Regions from separate parts of the Cytobacillus oceanisediminis genome, predicted to be linked through region 1. Evidence: a T-box and tRNA genes for the amino acid it is inferred to sense, from the RefSeq annotation. Region 1 holds a T-box; the other regions hold tRNA genes.
The links. A T-box is a leader RNA that pairs with one kind of tRNA and senses whether it is charged. The one in region 1 lies ahead of tyrS (tyrosine--tRNA ligase), so its partner is inferred to be a tRNA-Tyr.
Positions count from the first base shown of each region.

Region 2: it encodes a tRNA-Tyr, which carries the amino acid that the T-box ahead of tyrS (tyrosine--tRNA ligase) is inferred to sense. The anticodon was not compared.
Region 3: it encodes a tRNA-Tyr, which carries the amino acid that the T-box ahead of tyrS (tyrosine--tRNA ligase) is inferred to sense. The anticodon was not compared.

Region 1 covers NZ_CP065511.1:1,154,915-1,161,566, forward strand. The annotation lists gene IRB79_RS06030 (sensor histidine kinase) at 1-733, opposite strand, end outside; gene IRB79_RS06035 (GNAT family N-acetyltransferase) at 923-1,333, shown strand; gene IRB79_RS06040 (DUF2268 domain-containing putative Zn-dependent protease) at 1,392-2,213, shown strand; gene IRB79_RS06045 (NUDIX hydrolase) at 2,214-2,846, shown strand; gene IRB79_RS06050 (hypothetical protein) at 2,864-3,160, shown strand; gene IRB79_RS06055 (hypothetical protein) at 3,102-3,404, shown strand; gene map (type I methionyl aminopeptidase) at 3,463-4,203, shown strand; gene IRB79_RS06065 (hypothetical protein) at 4,292-4,573, shown strand; T-box leader at 4,716-4,923, shown strand; gene tyrS (tyrosine--tRNA ligase) at 4,972-6,228, shown strand; gene IRB79_RS06075 (zinc-binding dehydrogenase) at 6,307-6,652, shown strand, end outside.
Region 2 covers NZ_CP065511.1:421,987-428,638, forward strand. The annotation lists rRNA gene IRB79_RS02190 (23S ribosomal RNA) at 1-1,634, shown strand, start outside; rRNA gene rrf (5S ribosomal RNA) at 1,761-1,877, shown strand; tRNA gene IRB79_RS02200 (tRNA-Asn) at 1,899-1,973, shown strand; tRNA gene IRB79_RS02205 (tRNA-Thr) at 2,009-2,081, shown strand; tRNA gene IRB79_RS02210 (tRNA-Glu) at 2,109-2,183, shown strand; tRNA gene IRB79_RS02215 (tRNA-Val) at 2,188-2,263, shown strand; tRNA gene IRB79_RS02220 (tRNA-Thr) at 2,269-2,344, shown strand; tRNA gene IRB79_RS02225 (tRNA-Tyr) at 2,357-2,440, shown strand; tRNA gene IRB79_RS02230 (tRNA-Gln) at 2,505-2,579, shown strand; tRNA gene IRB79_RS02235 (tRNA-Lys) at 2,735-2,807, shown strand; tRNA gene IRB79_RS02240 (tRNA-Gly) at 2,877-2,951, shown strand; tRNA gene IRB79_RS02245 (tRNA-Ala) at 2,955-3,027, shown strand; gene rocF (arginase) at 3,242-4,147, shown strand; gene IRB79_RS27990 (aspartyl-phosphate phosphatase Spo0E family protein) at 4,189-4,347, opposite strand; gene sigW (RNA polymerase sigma factor SigW) at 4,522-5,085, shown strand; gene IRB79_RS02260 (anti-sigma factor family protein) at 5,103-5,738, shown strand; gene cdaA (diadenylate cyclase CdaA) at 5,916-6,652, shown strand, end outside.
Region 3 covers NZ_CP065511.1:1,395,366-1,402,017, forward strand. The annotation lists rRNA gene IRB79_RS07215 (23S ribosomal RNA) at 1-1,241, shown strand, start outside; rRNA gene rrf (5S ribosomal RNA) at 1,494-1,610, shown strand; tRNA gene IRB79_RS07225 (tRNA-Asn) at 1,631-1,705, shown strand; tRNA gene IRB79_RS07230 (tRNA-Ser) at 1,709-1,799, shown strand; tRNA gene IRB79_RS07235 (tRNA-Glu) at 1,815-1,889, shown strand; tRNA gene IRB79_RS07240 (tRNA-Val) at 1,894-1,969, shown strand; tRNA gene IRB79_RS07245 (tRNA-Met) at 1,979-2,052, shown strand; tRNA gene IRB79_RS07250 (tRNA-Asp) at 2,056-2,132, shown strand; tRNA gene IRB79_RS07255 (tRNA-Phe) at 2,156-2,228, shown strand; tRNA gene IRB79_RS07260 (tRNA-Thr) at 2,247-2,322, shown strand; tRNA gene IRB79_RS07265 (tRNA-Tyr) at 2,340-2,423, shown strand; tRNA gene IRB79_RS07270 (tRNA-Trp) at 2,431-2,504, shown strand; tRNA gene IRB79_RS07275 (tRNA-His) at 2,516-2,591, shown strand; tRNA gene IRB79_RS07280 (tRNA-Gln) at 2,650-2,724, shown strand; tRNA gene IRB79_RS07285 (tRNA-Gly) at 2,729-2,803, shown strand; tRNA gene IRB79_RS07290 (tRNA-Cys) at 2,822-2,895, shown strand; tRNA gene IRB79_RS07295 (tRNA-Leu) at 2,924-3,012, shown strand; tRNA gene IRB79_RS07300 (tRNA-Leu) at 3,036-3,117, shown strand; gene IRB79_RS07305 (nuclease-related domain-containing protein) at 3,728-4,489, opposite strand; gene IRB79_RS07310 (carbohydrate ABC transporter permease) at 4,672-5,613, shown strand; gene IRB79_RS07315 (carbohydrate ABC transporter permease) at 5,613-6,440, shown strand; gene IRB79_RS07320 (ABC transporter substrate-binding protein) at 6,510-6,652, shown strand, end outside.

The DNA.
Region 1 (6,652 bases):
GGCAGACTGCCAGAGCGGACTTATGATTAATGCCTTCCCGAAGGTGAGCAAGCGTCTGGTCAGCAATCCGCAGTGTTTTTTGTGCATGAAAAGCACCTGCTTTTTCTTCTTCGTTTATAACATTTTTTATGATCAGCAGAAAAAGGGCACTGCCAAGTCCATTGGCTATAATCATGGGAATCCCGATCATTTCGACAAGTGCAATGGCTTTTTCTATAGGCCGTGAAATTCCGAGAATAATCAGCATCTGCACGGCTTCAGCTGTGGCACCAATGAAGAAGGCCGAAGACAGCTTCACATGTTCATTTTTTCGCCGGAAAAAGCCGGCAAGCAGCCCCGCCACAATGGAGGCCAGCCCGCAGGCAAACCCGGTAAAGCCGCCAAGCGTAAATCGGTGGAATCCCGCTATAATCCCTGCACCAATCCCTACTTTAGGGCCGCCAAGCAATCCTGCGAGCACGACTCCGATCACCCTGGAGTTGGCAATGGCTTCATCTGAAGCAAGCTCGGAAGCCCAGCGGTTGAACTGCAGTGTGTCCGTATTGAAGGCAAGCCCGGAATAGGTTCCTATGATGCCAAAGAAACCGAAAAAAAGAATGGCTTTATACTCCTGCTGCCGTTTTAATCTTTCGCCATAAATCATCTCTCTGAAAAAGCGGAACCTTGTCAGGATCAGCGCAATGGTGACAATGATTCCAAGCCGCTCCAGCATTGTAATCAGCAATTCAAGCATCCTTAGTGCCCCTTTAACCAAGTTTGTTATCATCATTTTAATAGATTAAAGAGTAAATGAAAAATGACCCGTTTGAATTTTTCAAAAAAATGTACAGGCTTTTCCTTCATATTTGTCGAAAATTTATTGTATTAAAGGGTCAGGAGGAATTCTGAATGCTTCTTTCTGATATAAAAGGGAGCTGATAAAATGATCGAATATGCAGTGAATTCAGAAGGAATTTCAGCAGATATGCTGGAAGGTTTTTTTGATGGATGGCCAAATCCGCCGAGCCCTCAAAAACATCTGAAGCTTCTAAAAAACAGCACGAAAATCGTACTTGCCGTTGACCGTGATAAAAATGCAGTGGCTGGGTTCATAACAGCAATCAGCGACGGAGTGATATCAGCCTACATTCCGCTGCTCGAAGTACTGCCTGATTACCAGCAGCAGGGAATCGGTCAAAAGCTGGTCACCCGCATGCTGGAAGAGCTGGACGGTATTTATATGATCGACATCATGTGTGATCCTGAATTGCAGCCGTTTTATGAAAGATTCGGAATGATCAAATCTTCCGGAATGGTGCAGCGAAATTATCAGAATCAATCAGGAAAGCAGTGACAGGGGATACCGGAAGCTGGGTATCCCTTCTGCTTACCTCTAATAAGGAGGACTTTCTATGAAGTACACCCTCAATCAGATTAGACCTGAAGAACTAATTGAAAACCGGCTTAACCTAAAGGGATTCCTTCAATCTCAGATCAGTCCCTTGATCGGCAGGAAATCCTGGATGCAGGACTGGGAACAGCTGGCCAAAAGATTTCAGCTACTTAAATTTGCAGTATTACCAGAAGCGGAGGCTATTAAATACAGCTGGAATCCTGAGGAGATTTCAGCAATCATCGAAGAAACGTGCAATGAAGCTGAGAGGCATCTTCACTTCGAAAGCCTAACCATAACAATCGTGCCTGCACTTTCTTTCCCGTGGTTTCAGAATTTCGATCAATCACTGTGGACAAATGGCTACACAATAGGTCCAGATACCATCATCCTTGCTATTCCGCCTCAGCCGGACCCCGACTTTTTAAAATATATGCTTGCCCATGAGCTCCATCATGCTTCCCCTGAAAATCCGATCTACAATCTCACATTGGAAACCTTTACTCTTGCGGACTGGTATAAAATGGAGGGGGGCGCTGAGTATTTCAGTCTTTCACTTTATAAGGACAAACGCTGGTGGAAGAAAGAATTTACTGAGGAAATCGAGCAGAACTATATAGAAATTGCCCGGCAAAACCTGATTACAGCAGACGAGGTTTTAAAAAGCAAAATCTGTTTTGGCAATAAAGAGATGGGCATCCCGGTATTTGCCGGCTATTCATTTGCTTATAAAATGGTAAGGCATTATGCAGAGAAGGAGAAACTTACGAAGTATCGGGATTTATATCAAGCAGACCCGCATGAAATATTCCATAGCTATTTGATAAAGGAGGCCATTTAATTGGAGACAGAACTTCTGAATATTTTTGATGAAAGCCGAAAACAAATCGGTGTGGCTTCCCGTGAAGATGTCCATAAAAAAGGTCACTGGCATGAAACCTTTCATTGCTGGTTCATCAGCAGGGAAAAAGATCAGGATTATATATATTTTCAATACCGCAGCAAAGAAAAGAAGGATTATCCAGGCCTTTTGGATATAACCGCCGCTGGCCACCTCTTAAGCCATGAATCTGTCATGGACGGCATGAGGGAAGTGGAGGAAGAACTGGGGATTCGTGTTGATTTTGCGGACCTGGTGCCACTGGGCGTCATTGATTATATCGCGGAAAAAGAAAATTTTATCGACAAAGAATTGGCCCATGTTTTTCTTTATTACAGCAATCATTCTTTAGAGGAGTTCAGCCTGCAGCCAGAAGAGGTTACGGGTATTTACCGGATTACCCTGGAAGACTTTTATGAACTGTGGTTTTGCGGAAAAGAATTTACTGAGGCAGAGGGATTCCAAGTCGACAATGGCATAAGAATCCCCAACTCCTTAAATGTTAGGAAAACGGACTTTGTCCCTCATCAGGATTACTATTATAAGCGTGTCCTGCATTCGATGCGTGAACAGATTGTTCAATCAAAGGTATGATTGAAGAGAAGAAGACAATGAGAAAGGTGTTCTTAATACTTTTTGCGCTTTTGCTGGCAGGGAGTTCACCATCATTGGCAACAAAATGGCTTGAACTTAATCCTGAAAAGGTTGAATCCCGCTCACAAGTTATTGTGCTGGGTACATATAATTTTAAAAGTAAACAAAAATCAAGCAAGGGTATTTTTTATGGAAGACAGTTTCAAGTCGAAAAGGTATATAAAGGAGAAGCAGCAGAAACCATCACAGCGGGCATTGATATTTACGATGCAGGATGGCGGCAAGTTCCGTTTATTTTTGGAGAAAACGAATGAAGCCCGCTTTCTTGTACCCATTGCCGGCCCCAATGGAATGGTTCAAGTGCAGGATGACAGGATTATATCAGGGCATGAGGATTTTTACGGACAAATACTGAGCGGAGAAGCAAGAAAACCTAGCCCTCCTAAATCAAATGAAGGAGGCCATCTGCTTGAAGTCTTGCTGTTTTCCTTTATAGGACTTATCACTTTCCTGTTGATTATTAGGTTTTTAGCAAGAGAAAAGGCGAAATCTTATTAAGCGCGCCACATTTAGATTATAATAGAGAAATAACAACTAATGAAAAGGCAGGATTCTTATGATAGTAAAAAATGAGGAAGAATTAGCAAAACTGAAGGAAATCGGCAGAATTGTCGCGGAGATTCGCGATGTGATGATTGAAAAAACAAAGCCGGGCGTAACAACCAAGGAGCTTGATGACATAGCCGGAGAGCTTTTTGAAAAGCACGGAGCGATTTCAGGCCCTAAAGGAGAATACGATTTTCCAGGCTTCACATGCATAAGCGTGAATGAAGAAGTGGCCCATGGCATTCCTGGAAGCCGAGTGATTAAAGAGGGCGATCTTGTAAATATTGATGTTTCAGGATCAAAAGATGGCTACTTCGCAGACACAGGCCTATCATTTGTCGTTGGTGAAGACGAGAAGCTGCAAAAATTATGTGATGCGGCTCAGGAGGCATTCGATGAAGGGCTGAAAAAATTAAAGCCGGGCGGCAAGCTGAGCCTTGTCGGAAAGACAGTTCACAAAGTTGCCAAAAACAATGGATTCAACGTTATCATGAATCTGACTGGACACGGTGTCGGCCGCTCCCTTCATGAAAAGCCGGACCATATCCTGAACTATTTTGATCCATGGGATAAGCAGCTGTTAAGAGAAGGCATGGTTGTAGCCTTCGAACCATTTATTTCAAGCGGAGATGAGGAAGTAAGAGAAATGAGCGACGGCTGGACGTTCGTCACACCTAACAAAAGCCATGTCGCCCAATGTGAACATACCGTTGTCATCACAAAAGAAGGACCAATTATCTTAACGAAATAAGCATGGACCAGGGGCATTGCATGTTCCTGGTTTTTATATATGATTACTGTTAATGTGCTATAATAGAGAGATACAGGAGGTGAATTAAATGGAAGAACAAATAGTGAAGATCCTGCATCAAATCAATGGAAAACTTGATGCACAGAGTGGGGTTCAAAAAGAGCAGGGTGTGATTCTAAGTGCATTAAAGTCAGGGCAGGAAATCTTAAAAGCCGAGATTAATGAATTGAGACTCCAAAATGCCAAGGATTTTGGTGAACTAAAAGAAAGAATAGATACCCAGGAAGTCAGCATGGAGCTTCTAGAAAAAGAAACATGGAGTAATAAAAAAGAAATCCATAGAATACAAAAAGTATTGGGAATGATGTAATCTGAAATGATGGCTATTAATGGATTCATTCCCCCAATATTTTTATACTTCCAGCTTCTCCAAAAAATCTTCAATTATTATTACTCACGAAAAAACACTTGAACAATTCCCTCCATTCCGCTAAAATAATAAAAATTTCAAATTTTAAGTAATGACAGAAACAAGTAGCTGCTTATCTCCCTGTTGCAGAGAGCTGATGCCTGGTGAAAATCAGCACATAGATAACAGCGAATTACCTTCTTGAACTTTCTCTGTGAACAAAAGTAGCAGGGAACGGCACGGACCGTTAATCCGCTGAGTGGAAGAGCAATCTTCAAAAAGGGTGGTACCGCGTTAACCACGTCCCTTTCTTTAGGGGCGTGGTTTTTTGTATTCAAATTAAAGAAAGGATGGGGGACATGGAGAATTTTATTGAAAAATTAACAGCCCAACAAAAACTCGAAGCAGAGAGGCAGCTTGAGGTTTACCGCAATGGCGTCCAGGAGATTCTGCCGGAAGCGGAGCTGAAGAATAAAATAGCCAAATCCCTTTTTCAGAACCAGCCTTTAAAAATTAAATTGGGGCTTGATCCTTCTGCGCCGGATGTCCATATTGGCCATACGGTTGTGCTGAATAAATTAAAACAGTTCCAGGACAACGGCCACATCATCCAGCTGATCATTGGCGATTTCACCGGGAAAATTGGCGACCCGACAGGCAAATCGTCAGCCCGGAACCAGCTCACCGATGAAGAAGTGAAGCATAATGCCAAAACATACTTCGAGCAATTCAGCAAAGTGCTGGACATGGAGAAAGTCGATCTTCATTACAACTCAGCATGGCTATCGGACCTCCAGCTCGAAGACGTCATCCGCCTGTCTGCCAGCATAACAGTTGCCCGCATGCTGGAACGCAACGACTTTTCAGAGCGCCTGGCCACAGGCAAACCGATCTCGCTTCATGAATTTTTCTACCCGCTGATGCAGGGCTATGACTCGGTTGCTCTAGAAAGCGATATCGAGCTTGGCGGCAATGATCAGCACTTCAATGTCCTGATGGGACGCCATCTGCAGGAACATTTCCAAAAAGAAAAGCAGGTGGTCATCCTGATGCCGCTCCTTGAAGGCCTGGATGGCAAAGAGAAAATGTCCAAATCAAAAAACAATTACATTGGTGTGGATGAGGATCCCAATAATATGTACGGCAAAACCATGTCCATCCCGGATGAGCTAATTGCAAAATACTTCAATCTCGCAACAGATCTGCCAGTAAAAGAAAAACAGCAAATCGCAGATGGGCTCGATAACGGCACTCTGCACCCGCGTGACGCCAAAATGCTTTTAGGCAGAACAATCGTCCGCATGTACCATGGCACCGGTGCAGCTGATAAAGCCGAACTGCATTTCAAAACCATTTTCCAAAAGGGAGCCATGCCGAATGAGATCCCGGAAGCCGAATGGAAGGGTGAATGTGAAGTCCTCATTACAGACCTGATTGCCGGCCTCGGCCTGCTTTCCTCCAAAACGGAAACGAGAAAAATGATTGCAGGCGGCGGCATCCGTTTAAACGGAGAGAAAGTCAGCGATGTTCAGATGCTCGTGAAAATCACAGACGGATTAGTTCTTCAGGCAGGGAAAAGAAAATTTGTGAAACTAAGGCTCAGCACTTCAAAGTAGGCAAATCGCTTTTTCCTCCTGGCACTTTCAAGATATGATAGAATAGACGAAATTTTTAAAGAAAAGCAGGTGGAGAAAATGAAAGCGATCATTCATGAAGGAAAAGCAGGCCGTGCCGGATTATCTTATGGTGAACTGGAAAATCCCGAGCCGGGTGCCGGCGAGGTCAGGGTAAAATTGAAAACGGCAGGCTTGAACCATCGTGATTTATTTGTCCTGAACCGCCATAAGCCAGAAGATCCTGCGCTTGTCATCGGTTCAGATGGAGCGGGAATCATAGACTCAGTCGGGGAAGACGTTACAGACGTGAAGCCAGGCGATGAAGTCATCATCAATCCCGGACTGGGCTGGAAGGAAAAGAGCGATGCACCGCCGGCTGGCTTTGAAATCGTCGGCTTGCCGTTTCATGGCACATTCGCCGAAT
Region 2 (6,652 bases), 730 kb from region 1:
GAATGCCGGTATGAGTAGCGAAAGATGGGTGAGAATCCCATCCACCGAATGCCTAAGGTTTCCTGAGGAAGGCTCGTCCGCTCAGGGTTAGTCGGGACCTAAGCCGAGGCTGAAAAGCGTAGGCGATGGACAACAGGTTGATATTCCTGTACCACCTCTTTACCGTTTGAGCAATGGGGGGACGCAGGAGGATAGGGTAAGCGCGCTGCTGGATTAGCGCGTCCAAGCAGTTAGGCCGGTAACGAGGCAAATCCCGTTACCACACAGGCTGAGCTGTGACGGCGAGGGAAATTTAGTACCGAAGTTCCTGATTCCACACTGCCAAGAAAAGCCTCTAGCGAGGGAAAAGGTGCCCGTACCGCAAACCGACACAGGTAGGCGAGGAGAGAATCCTAAGGTGAGCGAGAGAACTCTCGTTAAGGAACTCGGCAAAATGACCCCGTAACTTCGGGAGAAGGGGTGCTCATTAGGGTGCATAGCCCTGATGAGCCGCAGTGAATAGGCCCAGGCGACTGTTTAGCAAAAACACAGGTCTCTGCGAAGCCGCAAGGCGAAGTATAGGGGCTGACGCCTGCCCGGTGCTGGAAGGTTAAGAGGAGAGGTTAGCGCAAGCGAAGCTTTGAATCGAAGCCCCAGTAAACGGCGTAACTATAACGGTCCTAAGGTAGCGAAATTCCTTGTCGGGTAAGTTCCGACCCGCACGAAAGGCGTAACGATCTGGGCACTGTCTCAACGAGAGACTCGGTGAAATTATAGTACCTGTGAAGATGCAGGTTACCCGCGACAGGACGGAAAGACCCGTGGAGCTTTACTGTAGCCTGATATTGAATTTTGGTACAGCTTGTACAGGATAGGTAGGAGCCTGAGAAGCCGGAGCGCCAGCTTCGGTGGAGGCGTCGGTGGGATACTACCCTGGCTGTATTGAAATTCTAACCCGCGCCCCTTATCGGGGCGGGAGACAGTGTCAGGTGGGCAGTTTGACTGGGGCGGTCGCCTCCTAAAAAGTAACGGAGGCGCCCAAAGGTTCCCTCAGAATGGTTGGAAATCATTCGCAGAGTGTAAAGGCACAAGGGAGCTTGACTGCGAGACCTACAAGTCGAGCAGGGACGAAAGTCGGGCTTAGTGATCCGGTGGTTCCGCATGGAAGGGCCATCGCTCAACGGATAAAAGCTACCCCGGGGATAACAGGCTTATCTCCCCCAAGAGTCCACATCGACGGGGAGGTTTGGCACCTCGATGTCGGCTCATCGCATCCTGGGGCTGTAGTCGGTCCCAAGGGTTGGGCTGTTCGCCCATTAAAGCGGTACGCGAGCTGGGTTCAGAACGTCGTGAGACAGTTCGGTCCCTATCCGTCGTGGGCGCAGGAAATTTGAGAGGAGCTGTCCTTAGTACGAGAGGACCGGGATGGACGCACCGCTGGTGTACCAGTTGTCTTGCCAAAGGCATCGCTGGGTAGCTATGTGCGGAAGGGATAAGTGCTGAAAGCATCTAAGCATGAAGCCCCCCTCGAGATGAGATTTCCCATAGCGTCAAGCTAGTAAGATCCCTGAAAGATGATCAGGTTGATAGGTCAGAGGTGGAAGCGTGGCGACATGTGGAGCTGACTGATACTAATCGATCGAGGACTTAACCAAGTCATTGGTGAATACTCGGCAATACTTCTTCATGCATTATCTAGTTTTGAGGGAACGAAAAAATGAAATTTCCTCTTGAAAAAAACATCAAAAGAAAGTATAATCATACTTGTCTTTTGAAAATAGTCTGGTGGCGATGGCGAGAAGGTCACACCCGTTCCCATACCGAACACGGAAGTTAAGCTTCTCAGCGCCGATGGTAGTTAGGGGCTGTCCCCTTGTGAGAGTAGGACGCTGCCGGGCTGTTTACCAAAATACCACTTTTCCGCAGTAGCTCAGTGGTAGAGCATTCGGCTGTTAACCGAACGGTCGCAGGTTCGAATCCTGCCTGCGGAGCCATTTTCATAAAGCCCTTTTGGGAATTATGAGCTGTTGCTTCCATAGCTCAGCAGGTAGAGCACTTCCATGGTAAGGAAGAGGTCACCGGTTCGAGCCCGGTTGGAAGCTCTCTTAATGTAGACAACTAGAGTACTAGGCCCCTTGGTCAAGCGGTTAAGACACCGCCCTTTCACGGCGGTAACACGGGTTCGAATCCCGTAGGGGTCACCATTTTGGAGGATTAGCTCAGCTGGGAGAGCATCTGCCTTACAAGCAGAGGGTCGGCGGTTCGATCCCGTCATCCTCCACCATATTTGCCGGTGTAGCTCAATTGGTAGAGCAACTGACTTGTAATCAGTAGGTTGGGGGTTCAAGTCCTCTCGCCGGCACCATCTTTTTTAGATGGAGGGGTAGCGAAGTGGCTAAACGCGGCGGACTGTAAATCCGCTCCTTCGGGTTCGGCAGTTCGAATCTGCCCCCCTCCACCATTTATTCTTAATAAAACACAAAAAACTGGACAAGCTATGAATGTCCTTTTTATTTTGTAATTATTGGGCTATAGCCAAGCGGTAAGGCACCGGACTTTGACTCCGTCACTCGCAGGTTCGAATCCTGCTAGCCCAGCCATTTTTGATCCATTAGCTCAGTCGGTAGAGGATTTTAAAAGATTGCAGCATCGAAGCGTTACATCCCTGATTGGCAAGCTTTTATAATCTGCGACAAAGACCGAAGGGCTTTGAAGCACATCTGCAAATGAAGTTCAGGCATCAGGATTATATTATGAGCCATTAGCTCAGTCGGTAGAGCATCTGACTTTTAATCAGAGGGTCGAAGGTTCGAGTCCTTCATGGCTCACTTTATAGAAAGACGCAGACCTTAGGAATCGAGTCCTGAAGGTCTTACTTGTAAATATAAATATTTTTTGCGGAAGTAGTTCAGTGGTAGAACATCACCTTGCCAAGGTGGGGGTCGCGGGTTCGAATCCCGTCTTCCGCTCCAAATGGGGCCTTAGCTCAGCTGGGAGAGCGCCTGCTTTGCACGCAGGAGGTCAGCGGTTCGATCCCGCTAGGCTCCACCTTTATACATAATACGACAATCCTTAGACCAGCATGGTTTAGGGATTTTTTACTTTACAAACAATAATTTGGCAAAAACATAGGAAGCTAACATAGTATATTTAGAAGCCTCTTTCCTGGCAGCCGCATATATATACACGATTTTGTCGAGTTGAGTCATGTGTTTGAAAGCGGTTAAAATATGAGTATAAAGGGAAAGGGAGGACTTGTACTATGAAAAGACAGAAATTATCGATAATTGGAATGCCGATGGATCTTGGCCAGATGAGACGCGGTGTGGACATGGGGCCAAGTGCGATCCGATATGCAGGTGTGAATGAGCGATTAAAGTGTTTATTCGAAGATATCCATGACCAGGGCGATATTGCCATTGGCCGTCCGGAAGTTCAAATCGATCCAAATTCAAATCTTAGAAACTTGGACCTTATTGCTGAAAAGACAGAAAAACTAGGAGAAGAAGTTGATAAAGCAATAGAAAGTGGTTCTTTTCCATTAGTACTTGGCGGCGATCACAGCATCGCAATTGGAACATTGGCCGGTGTTTCGAAGCATTACAAAAATCTTGGGGTAATCTGGTATGATGCCCACGGGGATTTAAATACAGCTGAAACTTCACCTTCAGGGAACATTCATGGCATGCCTCTTGCAGTAAGCTTGGGAATTGGGCACCCGCTTTTAACCAATGTAGGAGGATATGCTCCAAAGGTTAAGCCGGAGAATATTGTCATTATTGGGGCAAGATCTTTGGATGAAGGAGAGCGGGAGCTTATTAAGGAAAAAGGCATTAAAGTATACACCATGCACGAAATTGACCGGCTTGGGATGACAAAGGTTATGGAGGAGTCTATTACATATTTAAAAGAAAGAAATACAGATGGTGTTCATCTGTCACTGGATTTGGATGGGCTGGATCCGCATGATGCACCGGGTGTTGGAACTCCAGTTATTGGCGGCATCAGCTACCGTGAAAGCCACTTGGCCATGGAGATGCTCGCAGAATCTCAGATCATTACATCGGCTGAATTTGTAGAGGTTAACCCGATTTTGGATGACAAAAACAAAACAGCTACCGTGGCAGTCGCGCTTATGGGTTCATTATTTGGCGAAAAGCTTCTATAATAATAGAAAATAAAAATGAGCAGAACGTAAACAAGTTCTGCTCATTTTTTTGCTGTGAGTGTATAATATTTATTTAGAAGTTGATCGAGTTTCGTGCTGGTATCAACTACCATATGATCTGTAAAAGAAGCGGAACCTGCTAACTGGATCATTCTTGACCGGCAATCCTCAATATCTCTCAATAGTTCCTTAACACACACCGTAACCAACCCTTTTCGATTAATTTAGTACTTTTATACCCTAAAAGAAAAAAAATAAACCAGAATAAGTAAAAATTTGCTAATATAGAAATTGAATGTTTTTTTATTAAAATGAAACCTTTTCCGCTATCGATTCGTATTATCGATTAGCCGCACTGGAGCGGAGGTAAAAAAATGGAGACAATCGTAAAGAAGAGGATAAAGCAAGTATTAAAAGGCGACCAGGATGCTTATGCTGAAGTTGTTGAAATATACAAAGATAAAGTTTTTCAGATTTGCTACAGAATGCTGGGAAACAGGCATGAGGCAGAGGATATTGCTCAGGAGGCTTTCTTAAGAGCCTATGTAAACATTGCCAGCTTTAATATTGACTTGAAATTTTCCACGTGGCTCTATCGGATTGCCACTAACCTTTGTATAGACAGAATCAGAAAAAAGAAGCCTGATTATTATCTGGATGCAGAGGTCGCAGGAACGGATGGACTGAACATGTATTCTCAAATTGCTTCCGATGCGAGGCTGCCGGAGGAAGATGTAGAAAGCCTTGAACTCCAGGAAACAATCCAAAGGGAAATATCGAAGCTTCCGGAGAAATATCGTTCGGTTATTGTTTTAAAATATATTGAAGAATTATCGCTGAACGAGATCAGTGAAACGCTCGACCTTCCTCTGGGAACGGTTAAAACCAGGATTCACCGGGGCAGGGAAGCACTTAGGAATCAATTAAGATACGTTTAAAAAAGAGGGTGAGAACTTTGAAATGTCCAGCAGAAATGGTTGTTTATATGCATGAGTACCTAGATGAAGAGATCTCAGCCGAACATGAGAAGGAATTAAGGGCACATTTGCAGAACTGTGAGGAATGCCAAATTCATTTCCATGAATTAAAGAAGACGATCGCTTTAGTCCAAAGCACTTCACATATACAGGCACCTGAAAATTTCACGGCAAACGTTATGGCGAAATTGCCTAAAGAAAAGCGAAAAGTCGGGGTTCAGCGCTGGTTCAGGCATCATCCGCTTTTAACTGCGGCATCCCTCTTTCTTGTTCTGATGATGGGAAGCGTCGTTTCTTCCTGGGATCAGGATCACCAACTATCGGTTTCTAAGCAGCCAAACCTTGTTGTGCAAAACGATAAGGTGATTGTACCAGAAGGCGAAGTGGTAAAAGGCGATGTAGTGGTTAAGAACGGCGACTTGGAAATCAAGGGCGAAATAGACGGAAATGTTACGGTCATCAATGGCCAGCAGTACATGGCTTCAGCCGGTAATGTTACCGGAGAAATCGAAGAGGTTGATGCCATTTTTGAATGGCTGTGGTATCACATCAAAAAGGCAGCCAAGGATGCTGTAAATGTATTTGAAAACGGAGAAACAGACAAAGAGAAATAGACATAACCATAGTAAGAATCCCTGCTTTAAGGCAGGGATTCTTAGTGTACTTATTTTTCCAGGTGGTGTCTGTTGTCTCAAAATTGGAATTAGCGTTAAATATGATATAATATGAAAGTTACATAAAGGAACTTTAAGCATTGATTGCTTTTGAAATATATATTTGGAGGAAGGATAATGTCGTTTGCAGATTTCTCTATTTTGAAATTGTTGGCTAATACAATAGACATTCTCCTTGTCTGGTACGTCATCTATAAGCTCATAATGATTGTTAAAGGAACAAAGGCTGTCCAATTGCTGAAAGGGATTTTTGTCATTATCCTGGTTAAAGTAGCAAGCGACAAGTTCCACCTGCAAACATTAGGCTGGATGATGGAACAAGTGCTTCTTTGGGGATTTCTGGCCATCATAATCATTTTCCAGCCGGAGCTGCGAAGAGCATTGGAGCAATTGGGGAGAGGAAGATTCTTCTCAAGGACGGCTAATCAGGAGGAGGAAAATCAGGAGAAACTCGTCGAATCCATAGCTAAGGCTGTGGATTATATGGCTAAACGCCGCATTGGGGCGCTTATTTCAGTTGAGCGGGAAACAGGGATGAACGATTATATTGAAACCGGTATTCAGCTGGATTCCAAAATTTCATCTGAGCTCCTGATTAATATATTTATACCGAATACACCGTTGCATGACGGAGCCGTTATCATTCAAAAGAATTGTGTGGCTGCAGCAGCGTGTTATCTGCCTCTGTCAGAAAGTCCATTCATTTCAAAAGAGCTGGGCACCAGACATAGGGCTGCTTTAGGTATAAGTGAAGTAACTGACAGTATTACCATTATCGTTTCAGAGGAAACAGGAAGTGTTTCCTTAACCAAAAACGGTGAGCTGCACCGTGATTTAAAAGCTGAAGCTTTTAA
Region 3 (6,652 bases), 240 kb from region 1:
CGAGGAGAGAATCCTAAGGTGAGCGAGAGAACTCTCGTTAAGGAACTCGGCAAAATGACCCGTAACTTCGGGAGAAGGGGTGCTCATTAGGTGCATAGCCCTGATGAGCAGTGAATAGGCCCAGGCGACTGTTTAGCAAAACACAGGTCTCTGCGAAGCAAGGCGAAGTATAGGGCTGACGCCTGCCCGGTGCTGGAAGGTTAAGAGGAGAGGTTAGCGCAAGCGAAGCTTTGAATCGAAGCCCCAGTAAACGGCCGTAACTATAACGGTCCTAAGGTAGCGAAATTCCTTGTCGGGTAAGTTCCGACCCGCACGAAAGGCGTAACGATCTGGGCACTGTCTCAACGAGAGACTCGGTGAAATTATAGTACCTGTGAAGATGCAGGTTACCCGCGACAGGACGGAAAGACCCGTGGAGCTTTACTGTAGCCTGATATTGAATTTTGGTACAGCTTGTACAGGATAGGTAGGAGCCTGAGAAGCCGGAGCGCCAGCTTCGGTGGAGGCGTCGGTGGATACTACCCTGGCTGTATTGAAATTCTAACCCGCGCCCCTTATCGGGGCGGGAGACAGTGTCAGGTGGGCAGTTTGACTGGGGCGGTCGCCTCCTAAAAGTAACGGAGGCGCCCAAAGGTTCCCTCAGAATGGTTGGAAATCATTCGCAGAGTGTAAAGGCACAAGGGAGCTTGACTGCGAGACCTACAAGTCGAGCAGGGACGAAAGTCGGGCTTAGTGATCCGGTGGTTCCGCATGGAAGGGCCATCGCTCAACGGATAAAAGCTACCCCGGGATAACAGGCTTATCTCCCCAAGAGTCCACATCGACGGGAGGTTTGGCACCTCGATGTCGGCTCATCGCATCCTGGGGCTGTAGTCGGTCCCAAGGGTTGGGCTGTTCGCCCATTAAAGCGGTACGCGAGCTGGGTTCAGAACGTCGTGAGACAGTTCGGTCCCTATCCGTCGTGGGCGCAGGAAATTTGAGAGGAGCTGTCCTTAGTACGAGAGGACCGGGATGGACGCACCGCTGGTGTACCAGTTGTCTTGCCAAAGGCATCGCTGGGTAGCTATGTGCGGAAGGGATAAGTGCTGAAAGCATCTAAGCATGAAGCCCCCCTCGAGATGAGATTTCCCATAGCGTCAAGCTAGTAAGATCCCTGAAAGATGATCAGGTTGATAGGTCAGAGGTGGAAGCGTGGCGACATGTGGAGCTGACTGATACTAATCGATCGAGGACTTAACCAAAAAGAAAAGCGAAGGCGACTGTTCAACTTCGAGAGACGTTGGAGAGCCGGCCATTCAAATCCTGGTTTTGGGATTTGGAGGGACGGATCGAAACGGCCGAGAAGTTAGGAGCCGAAGCTAGACAAGTCATTGGTTATTACTCGGCAAACACTTCTTCATGCATTATCTAGTTTTGAGGGAACGAAAAAAAGTAAATTTCCTCTTGAAAAATGATAGAAAGACGGTATAATAATACTTGTCTTTGAAAAATAGTCTGGTGGCGATGGCGAGAAGGTCACACCCGTTCCCATACCGAACACGGAAGTTAAGCTTCTCAGCGCCAATGGTAGTTAGGGGCTGTCCCCTTGTGAGAGTAGGACGCTGCCGGGCTGTTTTACAAATATCATTATTCCGCAGTAGCTCAGTGGTAGAGCATTCGGCTGTTAACCGAACGGTCGTAGGTTCGAATCCTACCTGCGGAGCCAAATGGAGAGCTGTCCGAGTGGCCGAAGGAGCACGATTGGAAATCGTGTATACGCTAACCGCGTATCAAGGGTTCAAATCCCTTGCTCTCCGCCATTATAATTTCACATTGGCCCCTTGGTCAAGCGGTTAAGACACCGCCCTTTCACGGCGGTAACACGGGTTCGAATCCCGTAGGGGTCACCATTTTGGAGGATTAGCTCAGCTGGGAGAGCATCTGCCTTACAAGCAGAGGGTCGGCGGTTCGATCCCGTCATCCTCCACCATATTATTGTCGCGGGGTGGAGCAGTCCGGTAGCTCGTCGGGCTCATAACCCGAAGGTCGCAGGTTCAAATCCTGCCCCCGCAATCTGGTCCGGTAGTTCAGTTGGTTAGAATGCCTGCCTGTCACGCAGGAGGTCGCGGGTTCGAGTCCCGTCCGGACCGCCATTTTTACAAAGTAAATAATATGTGGCTCAGTAGCTCAGTCGGTAGAGCAAAGGACTGAAAATCCTTGTGTCGGCGGTTCGATTCCGTCCTGAGCCACCTTTACTGAATTGATTAGCCGGTGTAGCTCAATTGGTAGAGCAACTGACTTGTAATCAGTAGGTTGGGGGTTCAAGTCCTCTCGCCGGCACCATTTTTTTATGTTAATATGGAGGGGTAGCGAAGTGGCTAAACGCGGCGGACTGTAAATCCGCTCCTTCGGGTTCGGCAGTTCGAATCTGCCCCCCTCCACCATTTATATAGGGGTATAGTTTAATGGTAAAACGAAGGTCTCCAAAACCTTTGATGTGGGTTCGATTCCTACTACCCCTGCCAATATAATAATGGCGGCTGTGGCGAAGTGGTTAACGCATCGGATTGTGGCTCCGACACTCGTGGGTTCGATTCCCATCAGTCGCCCCATAATTTTTAAGTAACAGTACGAGTATAACTCTCATATAAATGTAATATGAATGATCAATGGGCTATAGCCAAGCGGTAAGGCACCGGACTTTGACTCCGTCACTCGCAGGTTCGAATCCTGCTAGCCCAGCCATTTTGCGGAAGTAGTTCAGTGGTAGAACATCACCTTGCCAAGGTGGGGGTCGCGGGTTCGAATCCCGTCTTCCGCTCCAGAATAAACTTCAAATTATGGCGGCATAGCCAAGTGGTAAGGCAGAGGTCTGCAAAACCTTTACCACCGGTTCGAATCCGGTTGCCGCCTCCATAATCTAAATCTTGATTCGCTTATATACGCCGGGGTGGCGGAACTGGCAGACGCACAGGACTTAAAATCCTGCGGTAGGTGACTACCGTACCGGTTCGATTCCGGTCCTCGGCACCACAAGATTTACTACATTTTAATATGCCGGTGTGGCGGAATTGGCAGACGCGCACGACTCAAAATCGTGTTCCTTCTGGAGTGTCGGTTCGACCCCGACCACCGGTATCTGAAAAGAGGTTTCCTTTATTGGGAAACCTTTTTTTGTTCAGGAATTAATTTTAATTATGGGATCCCTATCATTTGAAAAATGTTGCTGCTTGGGTTGTAAACAGAAATTATATATGGCTCCGAACGATTCAGAGGGGACTTTCGAATGGGGTTCTGAATTGTTCGGAGCCATATATTGAATTGTTTAATTAGTATTTTAACTTGGCTACCTTAAAAAAATATAAGAGCATCATTCATTAGTTAAATATGAAGAATGAAACGAAAAAGATTAGACGTGCTTGTAATAGCTACATATGAAGAGCAGGAATGAAAGAGAGCTAAACGTGCGCGATTCTAGCAATATGAGAAGAGGAGGGGAACGAAAGAGAGCTAAACGTGCCCGATCTTAGCAATATGCGAAGAGGAAGGGGGCGAAAGGGCAGTATTCATCTGGAAGCCTTATAATAAATACTGAAGTCTTTATTTATAATATGATGATTTTCCCGTATTTATTAGCGTGTAATTATTTACAAGGATCTTTCTTATAGTTTTCTTTGAGTACATGGTTTTGCACCATTCATGTATATTAGCTGTAGTAACTTTTAGTTCTGGAAATAATAATCTATATTCATCTACACTTCTGGTAACTGCATGAGTAATATCCTCTTTTTATTCCACATTTTAGGCATATCATAGTTAATTTATTGAAAGGCATTATAAAAGTTTTGCAAGATAAGCATGTCATCCACTTCTCCAGGCCTTCAAAAGTATATTCCAATCCCCTGCCAAAAGATGTTTCCTCCAAATGCAAAGACATTAACTTGTCCGCCAGCATTAAATGGTTTTTATTCGCCGGCTGAGGTTTCAATTTTAATTTGTCCATAAATCGCTTAATTTGTGCTGGAAATATAGCGGGAAGATTCATTGTGGATTGATATAGGTGGAATCCGGGGTTAATAAAAATAAGAAGAGCCTTAAGAGGGGTTTTTACTCTCAATTCCTGCAGCAGTCTTCTCAGGAGGGATTCACATCGCTGCAGCTGCAGAAGAGGGTTCTTAACTTCTGTATTTGTTTGTGCGGTGTACCATCTGTCTTGTTCGATATAAAAGTCTCCCTCATAATTCTTAACTTCAAAAATATAGATACAGTCCCCAGTGATTAATAGTGAATCTATCTGGAAAAAGGTGTTACTGTAATCGAACAATAAATCATGAAGAATAGTCCATTCCTCAGGCGATTCTTCTAGCAGCTCATCAAATATCTTCTCACCTGAAAAACCTTTTTCTAAATTAAGAAAGTGGCTGTAATCTTTAGGGGTAAGCCGCATTCTTCCATGTAAAAACCGAAGCATCTTTAATTCTTCTGGTTCATACCGAAATTTTAATATCATAACTCACATCCCAATATTCAAGATAGCTTCATTCTATGCAATATCTTCCATTAAGGCAAGTTACACCTATAAGAAGTCAAAATATTGCACCATTTTAGTCAATCCAGTCACCTATATATGCAAGCGGCTTCAAATATAATGAAGGAAAGCGTTTGCAAGAGATGAGGGGGCGGTGAAAAGAATTGGAGACAAAGGTTGAGATACAGGAACCAGCAGTTAAGGCAGAGATTAAAACAGTATCTAGGAAAAAAGCAAATCTGAAAAAAATCCTAACGTACAGTGCTTTTGTAGGACCGGCATTAATTTTTTTTCTGGTGATTCAGATCATTCCCTTCTTGATGGGGATTTATTATTCTTTTACGTCCTGGAATGGTGTCAGTTCTGTGGTTGAATGGGTCGGACTTGAAAATTATATTAAGATTTTTAAGAATGATCCTAAGTTTTTTGATTCCTTTATTTTTACTACCAAGTTTATGTTAGCTTCGGTTATTATTAGTAATTTACTAGGTTTTGGGCTTGCATTATTATTGAACGCAGCCTTGAAGTCCAGGAATTTATTGCGGACTGTGTTTTTCATTCCTAATGTTATCGGGGGATTATTGCTTGGGTTCATCTGGCAGTTTATTTTTGTAAAAGGGTTTACTGCAATTGGAAATCTTACAGATCTGTCCGTTTTTAAGCTTCCATGGCTTGGGGATGAGACAACAGCATTCTGGGGAATTGTGATTGTGTTTGCCTGGCAGATCAGCGGATATATGATGGTTATTTATATTGCAGCGCTGCAGGGGGTTGATCAGACACTGCTGGAGGCTGCAAGGATCGATGGAGCATCGAGCTGGACACTTTTGACGAAAATTATCATTCCGCTTATTTTGCCGGCGTTTACGATTTGTTTCTTTTTAACTATTTCAATGGCATTTAAGATTTTCGACCTGAATATTTCACTGACAGGCGGCGGGCCATTTAATTCAACTCAATCTGTTGCGATTAATATCTATCAGGAAGCATTCCAGAATAACAGGTATGGTCTGGGTACCGCGAAATCCATTTTGTTCTTCCTTGTTGTAGCAATTTTTACAACGGTTCAGGTGATGATGACCAAGAAAAGGGAGGTTGAGGCATAATGAATCCCAGATATACGAAGGTTACGTTTCTGCTCGAGATTATAGGAATCGTATTAGGAGTCATATTCCTCATACCTTTTTATTTCGTGATCATCAATTCTGTAAAAGGCTTTGCAGATATTTTGATTGATGCTGCAGCGTGGCCGCAGGAATTTTTATTCTCCAATTACTTGAAGGTATGGGATATCATTAATTTCCCGCGGGCCTTCTGGAATTCGCTTATAATTACGGTGATCAGCAATATTGGACTTGTTGTCATTAGTTCCATGGCTGCCTGGAAGATGGTCCGAACCCAGGGGAAATTCAGCAAAATCCTGTTTGCGTTATTTGTATCTGCAATGGTTATTCCATTCCAGACGGTCATGATACCGCTAATGAAGCTGGGAGGCACGCTGAATCTGACAAACAGCATACCTGGTCTCATCATTATGTATTTTGGCTTTGGTGTACCGTTATCGCTTTTCCTGTATCACGGATTTATTAAAACAGTTCCAATAGAGATAGAAGAATCGGCCCGAATTGATGGGTGCAGCCAGTTTGGGGTCTTTTGGAGAATTGTTTTTCCGCTTCTAAAGCCAATCACTGTCACGGTTGTTATTTTAAATACATTATGGATCTGGAATGATTATCTCCTGCCGCTTCTTGTGCTTCAGGATGCAGAGCTTAGGACGATTCCTTTGGCCACAAGCTCATTCTTTGCACAATATACAAAGCAGTGGGACATGGGACTGGCCGCCCTTGTGATGGGCATTACCCCGGTGGTTATTTTCTTCCTGTTTCTGCAGAGACATATTATTAAAGGCATTGCACAAGGTTCCATTAAATAGTTATAGAGACTTTTCCAGCCAAATGGTCTGTTAAAGTTTATATAAAAAATTATTCAGGGGGGAAACAATATGAAACGCTTTGCTCTATTACTGCTGTCATTGGTTCTGATGGCGGGCATTATGGCGGGCTGTTCTTCTTCGAGCTCTTCAGGGGATGAAAAGCCTAAGGATGATTCAAAGAATGAGGATGAAGTGGTAACATTGAATATGTT